One region of the Micromonospora sp. DT15 genome, then DNA from elsewhere that is predicted to be linked to it. Evidence: riboswitches for the same ligand, from Rfam matches in the RefSeq annotation. Region 1 holds a riboswitch; the other holds the start of a gene.

Region 1 (4,952 bases):
GGTCGCCGTCGAGTTCGACGACGGCGCCACCGAACGGTACGACCTGGTGCTCGGCGCGGACGGGGTGAACTCGACGGTCCGCCGGCTCGCCTTCGACGGGCAGGCGGCCCGCGACCTCAGCCAGTACGCGTACCGGTGGGTCGCTCCCCGCGTCGACGACGAGCCGGTCTGGTCGGTGCAGTTGGGGCGCGGCAGGCAGTTCCTGACCATCCCGATCAGCGCCGAGCAGACGTACTGCTACTACAACGACGGTCCGGTGGCCGACCGGCCCGGCTGGCGCGACGAGCTGGCCGAGACGTTCACCGAGCCGGTGGCCACCATGCTCAAGGCCCTCGACTACGACGACAGCACCCTGCACTCCGGGCCGAACCAGGAGGTCGTGCTCGACTCCTGGTCCCGGGGGCCGGTGCTGCTGATCGGCGACGCCGCCCACGCCACCTCACCGAACATGGCCCAGGGCGCGGCGATGGCCCTGGAGGACGCTTTCGTGCTCGCGTCCTCGTTGGCCACCGCCGGGTCCGTTGCCGAGGCCCTGCGCGGGTACGAGGCGCGGCGCCGCCCGCGTACCGACTGGGTGCTCAGCCAGACCCATCGCCGCGACAAGGCCACCGGGCTCCCGCCCGCGCTGCGCGACCTGGTGATGCGCCGCCTCGGCGAGCAGATGTTCCGCTCGAACTACGGCCCCCTGTTCGCCCAGCCCTGACCGACCGGCCGTGACGACCGGCCGTGACCGGCTCGCTCACGGCACCTGGCCCGGCCGGTCGACGATGGCGACCCGCAGGAGCGCGGCAGCCGACTCCAGTGACTCCTTGCCGTTGCGTATCACCGAGTGGCGGCGCCCGAGGAAGACGTGGGTGTCGCGGTCGAAGAGCAGGTCCACGTTGCCACCGATCACACCGGGCATCCGGATCGCCACCCCGTGCCGGCCTGCGGCGTCCACCACGTCGGCGGAGATGACTGTCGCGCCGGGCTCCCGGGCCAGCACTTCATACAGCGCCGCGAGCGCGCGGGGCGGCACGTAGCCGTCGAGCATCGACCGCGCGGTGGTGTACGCCATGCTCTCGTCCGCGTAGAGGGCCTCCTCGTCGGCCCCTTCGGGGAGATGCAGGTCGACCGGGTGTTCCCGAAGGTAGCGGAGCAGCTCGTCCGGGTCGGTGGGCAGGTCGCCGTGGTACGCCGGCGGCTGGAACGCGTCAAGCTCCTTCGTGGGATCGGCGGCATCGTCGATGCGGAGCTCCCTCAGCTCGCCCCATCCGTTCGGATCAGCCTCCGGTCGGTAGCGCCCCTTCGTGTACGCCACTCCGCCAGCCGACTGCCACAGCTGGTTCCGGATGGTCTGGTAGGGCCCGCTGTCCGGCAGGTCCCGGATCGTCGCCAGGGATTCGGTGAAGACGTACTGGTCGGGTCGGGCGGTGAGTTCCGGCTGTTGTCGAGCCGCGTCGGCCGCCAGGTGGAAGATCTCCGACGCGCTGGCAGTCGGCGGCGGCTGATCGCCCAGCCTCACGGTCTGGACCGCCAGCGCACCGGCGGTCAACGTCACCACCAGTCCGAGCGCTCCGACGAGACGCCAACCGCGCAGGAACTGGGTACGGCGTCCGGCGGGACGGACCGCCGACGCCTCCTCGGCCCGTTGGGCGACGTGTGCGGTCAGATCCCTGAGAAGCTGCTCCTCGAACCCCTGCGGCGACCGTTCGGTCTCGTTCATCGTCATCTCCGTCTCTCAGGCGAGGGTGGTGACCGGGCGGGCGAGCACGGCGCGGACGATGCGGCGGGCACGATGCAGGCGGACCCGAGCGGCCACCGGTGACATCCCCAGCACTGTCGCCGCCTCCGCGACGCTGAGGCCGTCCACGGCGACGAGTTCGACAAGCGTCCGGGTGCCCTCGGGCAGCTCGCTCAGCGCCCTGTGGGTGCGGCGGGCCGCCGACTCGGCGTCGATCCGCTCCTCGATGCGGGCGATGTCATCGGGGCCGAGGTCCCGTCGTCCGGCCAGTCGGCCGGTCACCCGCAGCCGTTGGGCAGCCCGACGCCGCTCGTCGCCTATGACGTTGCGGGCCACCCCGTACAGCCAGCCGATCTGGCTGCCCCGCTCCGGCCGGTAGCCGGCCGCCGACTCGATCACCGCCAGGAACACGTCGGCGGTGAGGTCGGCGGCGAGATGCGGGTCGTCGACCCGCCGCGCCACGAACCGGCCCACCGCCTCCAGGTGCCGGCGGTAGAAGACCTCGAAAGCCACCGGATCGGCTCCGATGCCGAAAATGTCATCATCGGCTCGGCTCGGCTCATTCACAGGCCGTCCTCCCTCGTAGCCTTCACACCCCTTCTTCGTCAGGCGGAGCACGAGTGTTACCGAACAGCCCGCGCGGCTCCATCGGCGGCGCTGCTGGTCCAACTGGGCAGTTGCCCTGGCGATGGGGCATGATCGAGGCACCGGCGACTGGCGGCACGGGGATGGTCAAAACCATCGGGGAGCCTCTCGCGGGCGTCGACCGCCTGGGCGCCTGCGTCGAGGAACCACCATGACTACGACCAGCCCATCCGCCGAGCACCACACCTCATCGGGCGCGGCCCGGCTCCTGCCGGGTGCACCAGTCGCCGAAGCCGTCCTGGCCGAGACCGCCGCCGCGGCCGCCCGGCTGCGCAGCCGCGGGATCACACCGAGCCTCGCCACCATCCTCGTCGGCGACGACGACGCCAGCGCCGGTTACATCGCCATCAAGCAGCGTCAGGCCGCCGCGCTCGGGTTCGCCTCCCCGCACGTGCATCTGCCGGCCACCGCCACCCAGGCCGAGCTGCACCAGGCCATTGCCCGGTTCAACACCGACCCGGACGTACACGGGCTGCTCGTGCAGTACCCCGTGCCGGGGCATCTGGACTACGACGCGGCGTTGCAGACCATCGACCCGGACAAGGACGTCGACGGCATGCACCCACTGAACATGGGGCGTCTCGCCGTCGGCCTGCCCGGCCCGCTGCCGTGCACCCCCGCGGGCATCGAGGCCCTCCTGGCGTACTACGAGATCCCCGTCGCCGGCCGTGAGGTCGTCATCCTCGGCCGCGGCGCCACCCTGGGCCGCCCCCTGGCCATGCTGCTCGCCCAGAAGCGCCCGACCGCCAACGCCGCCGTCACCGTCGTCCACACCGGCGTGCCCGACTGGGACCGCTACACCCGCCGCGCCGACATCCTCGTGGCCGCCGCCGGCGTACCCGGGATCGTGAAGCCTGAGCACGTCAAGCCCGGCGCGGTCGTCATCGGCGCCGGCGTCCGCTACGACGGGCGGCGCCTCCTACCGGACGTGGACGAAGCGTGCGCCGAGGTAGCCGGCGCGATCACCCCCCGGGTCGGCGGGGTCGGCCCGACCACCGTCGCGATGCTGTTCCGCAACGCCGTCCGCGCCGCCGAACGAGCAAACCAGTAGCCCGGTCCGCCCGACTCCAAGATCAAGTGATGAAAAGTAGGTCCCAGGGCCATCTTCAGACCTACTTTTCATCACTTGATCGAGGCGGCCTCCTGCGGTTGGAGATCTCCTCCAGGTGCTGGAGCTGGTGCTGGCGGACCATCTCGTCCCAGACCTCCTGGTCGTAGTCCGGGTTCGGCGGGATCCACTTGTGCGAGTTGTCGCTGTAGTGGAACCGCTCATCGCCCCGCCGGATCAGACTCACCGGACCCAGCCCAGGAAACGCCGGTGCAGCAGCCCGGCGGGCACCCAGGTCAGGTCCTCGGCCGCCCAGACCAGGTAAGAGCCCATGTAGAGGGCCAATGACACGGGTGCACCCTCGAACTCGGCATGCAGCTCCGTTCGCCGAGTCCGGCAGGGCCAGGGCGCGGCGCAGCCGCCGCAGGTCCACACCGGAAGGACCGGGCCGTGGGTGGTCACCGCAGGCCATCCAGGAAGCGCCGGGTCGCGAGCCGGGCGTGCCAGCGAGTGGCCCACTCCGCTTGATAGCAGGGGTACGGGGACAGCCATGCCCACCACCAGCGACAGCCGGCGCAGAGCCCCTCAACGCCGGGAAGGTGCATGAACAAGACTCGTCCGACCTCATCCTCGGTCACTCCTGCTCCTCCCCTGGCCAGTGGCCCCGACGGATCGGGATGCGGTGCCTGGCCCGACACGGCAGATCAGCTCCACACCGGCAGATCCGCCGCCACCGCCGCCACGACCAGACCGGCCGATGCCGCCGAGCCAAGGTCAGCGCCACCGCCAGCAGGTAGTCGTCGTACGGCACGTGCTTTGGCACCCAACCTCCCGGCGAGTTATCCCGCCGTCGCCTGGCGTGACCACTCCACCACACACCACACGGTGCTGTCTTGTCAATCTGCAAGTGACGATAGTCAAGCTAAAGTCGCGCCTACTTTCAGGTCGTGAAGCGACCGCGCTTGTACGGGCCTGGCGAGTTGGCCGCCCTGTTCAACGTGTCGCGGCAGCGGGTACTGCAGATCACCCGCCGCCCCGGCTTTCCTGAGCCGATGGCTCGCCTCATCGGGACAACCATCTGGGACGCGGACGAGGTAGACGAGTGGGCTAAACACAACCGCCCACCACGTCCGACCGAGGGCGACGACGACCGCTGACTCGGCAGCACACATCGAAACGCCGCTTCGGAATGGTTCCGCCAGTACCTAGACCTCGAAGGTGACGCGTCGGAGATCCGCTGGTACCAGCCAGAGGTCATCCCCGGAGTCCTTCAGGTCGAGCCCTACATCCGCGCCATGAACGCGATCGCCCACCCACGCCCGCCCACCGATGAGGTCGACCGGCAGGTTGCCGTGCGCTTGGAACGGCAGTCGATTCTGCGGCAGAACGACGGGCCCGACCTGAGCTTCATCCTCAGCGAGTCGGCGCTGCGCCGAAGGATCGGTGACGCGACGACGATGCGCAATCAGCTCCTGCACCTGGCAGAGGTCAGCGAGCGGCCCAACGTCACCCTTCAAGTGTTCCCGTTCAACGCGC
Region 2 (4,952 bases), on a different contig from region 1:
GACTGTTCCACAGCGACGACGGGCCGCGCCCGCCCACCCTGAAGGCGTTGGACACCGGCCGGCGGGTCGTCTACCTCGGCTCGTTCGCCAAGACCGTGCTCCCCGGGGCACGGGTCGGCTACGTCGTCGCCGACCAGCGGGTCGGCGGCCCGGGCGGGCGGGTCGGCACGCTCGCCGACCAGCTCGCCATGATCAAGAGCATGGTCACCGTGAACACGTCACCGATCGCGCAGGCCGTGATCGGCGGCCGGCTGCTGGAGCACGGATGCAGCCTGGTCGCCGCCAACACCCGGGAGCGGTCCGCGTACACCAGGAATCTGCGCCACCTGGTGGCCGGCCTCACCCGGCGCTTTCCGGCTCACCCGGACCAGCCCGGGGTGCGGTGGACGGTGCCGGCCGGCGGGTTCTTCGTGGTGGTGACAGTGCCGTTCCCGGTCGACGACGCGTTGCTGGACCGATCGGCGCGCGACTACGGGGTGCTGTGGACGCCGATGGCGCACTTCTACGACGACTCCGCGCCGGTGTGCGCGTTGCGGTTGTCGGTGAGCGCTGTCACACCGGAGCAGATCGACGTCGGGCTGGATCGCCTCGCGGCGCTGATCACCGACGAGTTGACTCGCCGGGCGGGTTGACACACCGCGTTCATCGGATGGCAATGCGCGACGACCCGCGTACCGCCGTCCTCGTTGGACGGTCATAATAAGCCGCATGGTTGCCTGGGAGTACGCCCTGCTCGTCCGTCGCTATCAGGGACAGGGCCGCAATTTTCACGTCTCGTTCGTCTGGTACGCGCCGGACGGGTCCCGCAAGGACATCACCGCCTACGGCGACACCGCCATCGCGCACCTCAACCGCGCCGGCCGCGAGGGGTGGGAGCTGGTCTCCGCCGCCGAGGACGTCAACAACGTCCAAGGCAGCACCGAAGTCCACCGCTACCACCTCAAGCGCCCCATGGGCTGACTCCGGCCCCCCGCCCCCGTCCCCGTCCGCCCCCGTCCGCGTCGATCATGGAGTTGTGGTGGTGGGCGAAAGTCGCTACCCGCCCTCATTCGGGCACCACAACTCCATGATCGACGCGAGTCGGTCGGGTCAGCTCAGGTCGACGCCGGGGTAGAGCGGGTACGTGGCCAGCAGGTCGGTGGCCTGGCGGGCGATCTTGTCGGCCAGGCCCGCGTCCAGCGTGTACTTCGCCTTCGACGGGGTGCCGTCGGCGTTGGCGCCGGCGGTGGTCTGGGTCAGCACGGTGTGGATCAGCTCGGCGGTCTGGTCCATCTCGGCGGTGCCCAGGCCCCGGGTGGTCAGCGCCGGGGTGCCGATCCGGATGCCGGAGGTGTACCAGGCGCCGTTCGGGTCCTGCGGAACCGAGTTGCGGTTGGTGACGATGCCCGAGTCGAGGAGGGCCTGCTCGGCCTGCCGGCCGGTGAGCCCGTAACCGGACACGTCGATCAGCACCAGGTGGTTGTCGGTGCCGCCGGTGACGAGCTTCGCGCCCCGACGCAACAGCCCCTCGGCGAGGGCCTGCGAGTTGTCCACGATCCGCTGGGCGTAGTCGGCGAAGTCGGGCCGGCGGGCCTCGGCGAGCGCGACCGCCTTGGCGGCCATCACGTGCGGCAGCGGCCCGCCGAGCACCATCGGGCAGCCCCGGTCCACCTGGTCGGCCAGCTCCGGCTGGCAGAGCACCATGCCGCCGCGCGGGCCGCGCAACGACTTGTGGGTGGTGGTCGTGACGATGTGCGCGTGCGGCACCGGGTCGAAGTCGCCGGTGAACACCTTGCCGGCCACCAGGCCCGCGAAGTGCGCCATGTCGACCATGAAGGTCGCGCCGACCGAGTCGGCGATCTCGCGCAGGATCCGGAAGTTCACCTTCCGGGGGTACGCCGAGTAGCCGCCCACCAGGATCAGCGGCTTGAACTCGCGGGCCGCCTCGGCCACCCGGTCGTAGTCGATCAGGCCGGTCGCCGGGTCGGTGCCGTAACTGCGCTGGTCGAACATCTTGCCGGAGATGTTCGGCCGGAAACCGTGGGTGAGGTGGCCGCCGGCGTCCAGCGACATGCCGAGCATCCGCTGGTTGCCCAGCTCGCGGCGCAGCGCGAACCAGTCGGCCTCGGTGAGGTCGTTGACCTGGCGGACCTGGGCCTTCTTCAGGGCGGGGGACTCCACCCGGTCGGCGAGCACCGCCCAGAACGCGACCAGGTTGGCGTCGATGCCCGAGTGCGGCTGCACGTACGCGTGCGCGGCGCCGAACAGCTCCTGGGCGTGCTCGGCGGCGAGCGCCTCGACGGTGTCGACGTTCTGACAGCCGGCGTAGAAGCGGCGGCCGACGGTGCCCTCGGCGTACTTGTCGCTGAACCAGTTGCCCATGGCCAGCAGGGTCGCCGGGGAGGCGTAATTTTCGCTGGCGATCAGCTTGAGTGACTCCCGCTGGTCGGCCAGCTCGGCGCCGATGGCGTCGGCGACCCGCGGCTCGACAGCCCGGATCACCTCAAGGGCACTCCGGAATGCGGTGGACTCTGCGTTGCGGGACATGCGACCTCCAACAGACGTGCGGGGAAGGCCCAGGCGCTCGGCAAACGTCCACGTGACGAGGCCGCTCCCCGATGGTTCTCCATCCCCACGCGCCAGTAACGGCCCGGGAGGATCCTACCGGGCCGTTACTGGCCGTTCGGGCCGCCCTCCGGGAGGCGACCCCGCCAACGTAATGAGGGGTGATCAGACGATCACCGCCGGCTCGCTGATCAACAAGGTGCAGACCGCCGCCGGCAAGATCATTCCGGACCGGCTCAAGTCCGAGCAGCACCGCCGGATGGCCGAACCAGGCTCAGGCAGCTAACCCCCGCCCCCCGCCCCGCGCCGCCCCGGCTCCCTCATCCCGCGATCTTGCACTTTCTGTCGTGACAAAACGGCACGAGACATCGCCAACCGGCAACAGAAAGTGCAAGATCGCGGGCCGGGCCGGGCCGGGCCGGGGCGGGGCGGCACGACGAAGGGCCCGGCGTTGTGCCGGGCCCTTCGGAGTGAGCGGGTGCCTCAGGCCGTCACCGCATCGAGCGCCTTCTTGATCGCCTTCGGGGCGGTGGGGGTACGCGGCGCGTCCGCGCGCAGCGCGATCATCTTCTCGCCGATCTCCTGGAGCTGCTTGCGGCCCAACGCGTCGCGGACCTTGGGGAACCACTCCTGCTCTTCCTCCTCGACGTGGTGCGTGACGTTCTCGATCAGCACCGTCGTCTTGGCGTTGAAGCGCTCGTCGTCGGCGTCCATGCTGGCCAGCTCGGCGCAGAGCACATCGGCGACGTGGTGTTCCTCGTACGACTCGAGGATGTCGTCCTCCAGGTCGGGCAGCAGTCGGCGGACCTCCGGATACATCACCTCGTTCTCCAGGTAGGTGTGCACTGTCAGTGCCTCCAGGATCTGGTCCACCAACTTCTGCCGCTGGTTCGCCGGCCCCTCCTCGGCGTCCTGGAAGGCCTTGAACAGGCGGCGCATTTCCTTGTGGTCCTCTTTGAGCAGGACGATGGCATCGGTCGACACCGGTATGACCTCCCTGACGAGTCTCGGCTGGTGGGGATCCGGTACCCCTACGCCGAACGCGGAAACAGGTGAAACCGCCTCAGACCATCGCCAGGGTGCGGGGGATCTCGTCGAGCAGCTCCCGAGCCAGAAAGCCGATCCGGCCGTAGCGGGGGATCAGCCGCTGGCCGCTCACCGAGTGCGCGAACGAGCCCCAGCAGGCCGCCTGCGCCGGGTCGGCACCCCGGGACAACAGCCCCGCCAGCAACCCGGCGAGCACGTCCCCGCTGCCGGAGGTGCCCAGCCCGGCGTCGCCGCTCTCCTCCCGCCAACCCCGCCCGTCCGGTGCGGCCACGTGCCCGTACAGCGACACCACCGCCTCGTACCGGGCGGCCAACTCGGCCGCCTCGGAGTCCAGGTCGTCGCCCGGCTCCCGCCCGAGCAGGTGCTCGGCCTCGGTGACGTTGGGGGTGAGAACCACGGGTCGACCCGAGCCGACCAGCAGGTCCGGTGAGTGGCTGAGCGCACCGAGGGCGTACGCGTCGAGGACCAGCGACGTGTCCGGGCGGGCCGCCTCCAGGACCAGGCTCAGCAGACGGTTGGTCTCGTCGATCGCCTTCAGGCCGGGGCCGATCGCCACCACGTCGGCCTGCGTGACCAGGTCGCCGAGCTGGCCGTCCCGGTCGGCGGCGACCGCACCGTCGGTGGTTTCCGGCAGGCCGACCACGAGCGCCTCGGGCACCTGGATGCTCAGCGCCGCCGCCGTGGACTCCGCGGCGGCGAGCTGGAGCACCCCGGCACCGGCGCGCAAGGCGGCCACTCCGGCGAGCAGCACCGCGCCCGGCGTGAAGCGGGAACCGCCGACCACCAGCACGGTGCCCCGGCTCTCCTTCCCGCCCACCGGCACGGGCAGTGCCCAGTCCCGCAGCAACGCCGGGGTGATCACCTTCACCTCAGACCGGCTCGGCATGGATCTCGTCCTCCCTGGTCGGCTGGGCGCCCTGCTGACGCAGGTGCGCGACATCGTTGAAGGCGGTGAGAGCAAGGCGGCCGTCGTCGTCAGCCGACCACTCGGTGATCGAACAGTTGGCGATCACGTCCTGCCGGGTGAGGGCCATCAGCTCGTCCTCGGTCAACCCCTCCAGCAGATAGCGAAGCAGGAAGACCAGCGCGTCGTGGCCGAAGAGCAGCACCCGGCAACCGTCGTGGTCACGACGCAGGTCGCCCAGCAGCGTCCGCAGCCGCAACGCCACATCCGTCCAGGACTCCCCGCCCGGCGGCCGGTAGTAGAACTTGCCCAACCGCTCCCGACGTTCGGCCTCGTCCGGGTACCGCCGGCGCACCCCGTGCCCGGTCAGCCCGTCGAGGATGCCCAGCTCCCGGTCGCGCAGCCGCTCGTCGCGGTGGACGGGAATGTCGGTGCCGGCCAGCGCCAGCCGCGAGGT

What was found. Region 1 has a riboswitch for ZMP and ZTP ahead of ACLQ3F_RS01840 (bifunctional 5,10-methylenetetrahydrofolate dehydrogenase/5,10-methenyltetrahydrofolate cyclohydrolase). Riboswitches for the same ligand answer to the same signal wherever they lie in the genome.
Region 2: another riboswitch for ZMP and ZTP. It lies ahead of ACLQ3F_RS05460 (glycine hydroxymethyltransferase); the one in region 1 lies ahead of ACLQ3F_RS01840 (bifunctional 5,10-methylenetetrahydrofolate dehydrogenase/5,10-methenyltetrahydrofolate cyclohydrolase).

The regions. Positions count from the first base shown of each region.
Region 1 covers NZ_JBNCKJ010000001.1:403,740-408,691, reverse strand. Annotated here, with positions in the region: gene ACLQ3F_RS01855 (FAD-dependent monooxygenase) at 1-703, shown strand, start outside; gene ACLQ3F_RS01850 (CU044_5270 family protein) at 740-1,705, opposite strand; gene ACLQ3F_RS01845 (RNA polymerase sigma factor) at 1,721-2,236, opposite strand; ZMP/ZTP riboswitch at 2,424-2,506, shown strand; gene ACLQ3F_RS01840 (bifunctional 5,10-methylenetetrahydrofolate dehydrogenase/5,10-methenyltetrahydrofolate cyclohydrolase) at 2,520-3,419, shown strand; gene ACLQ3F_RS01835 (hypothetical protein) at 3,481-3,663, opposite strand; gene ACLQ3F_RS01830 (hypothetical protein) at 4,051-4,239, opposite strand; gene ACLQ3F_RS01825 (DNA-binding protein) at 4,364-4,573, shown strand; partial or broken gene ACLQ3F_RS01820 (DUF5753 domain-containing protein) at 4,622-4,952, shown strand, end outside.
Region 2 covers NZ_JBNCKJ010000002.1:288,801-293,752, forward strand. Annotated here, with positions in the region: gene ACLQ3F_RS05450 (PLP-dependent aminotransferase family protein) at 1-632, shown strand, start outside; gene ACLQ3F_RS05455 (hypothetical protein) at 700-960, shown strand; gene ACLQ3F_RS05460 (glycine hydroxymethyltransferase) at 1,090-2,526, opposite strand; ZMP/ZTP riboswitch at 2,547-2,636, opposite strand; gene ACLQ3F_RS05465 (hypothetical protein) at 2,699-2,830, shown strand; gene ACLQ3F_RS05470 (hemerythrin domain-containing protein) at 3,028-3,528, opposite strand; gene ACLQ3F_RS05475 (NAD(P)H-hydrate dehydratase) at 3,608-4,477, opposite strand; gene ACLQ3F_RS05480 (histidine phosphatase family protein) at 4,461-4,952, opposite strand, start outside.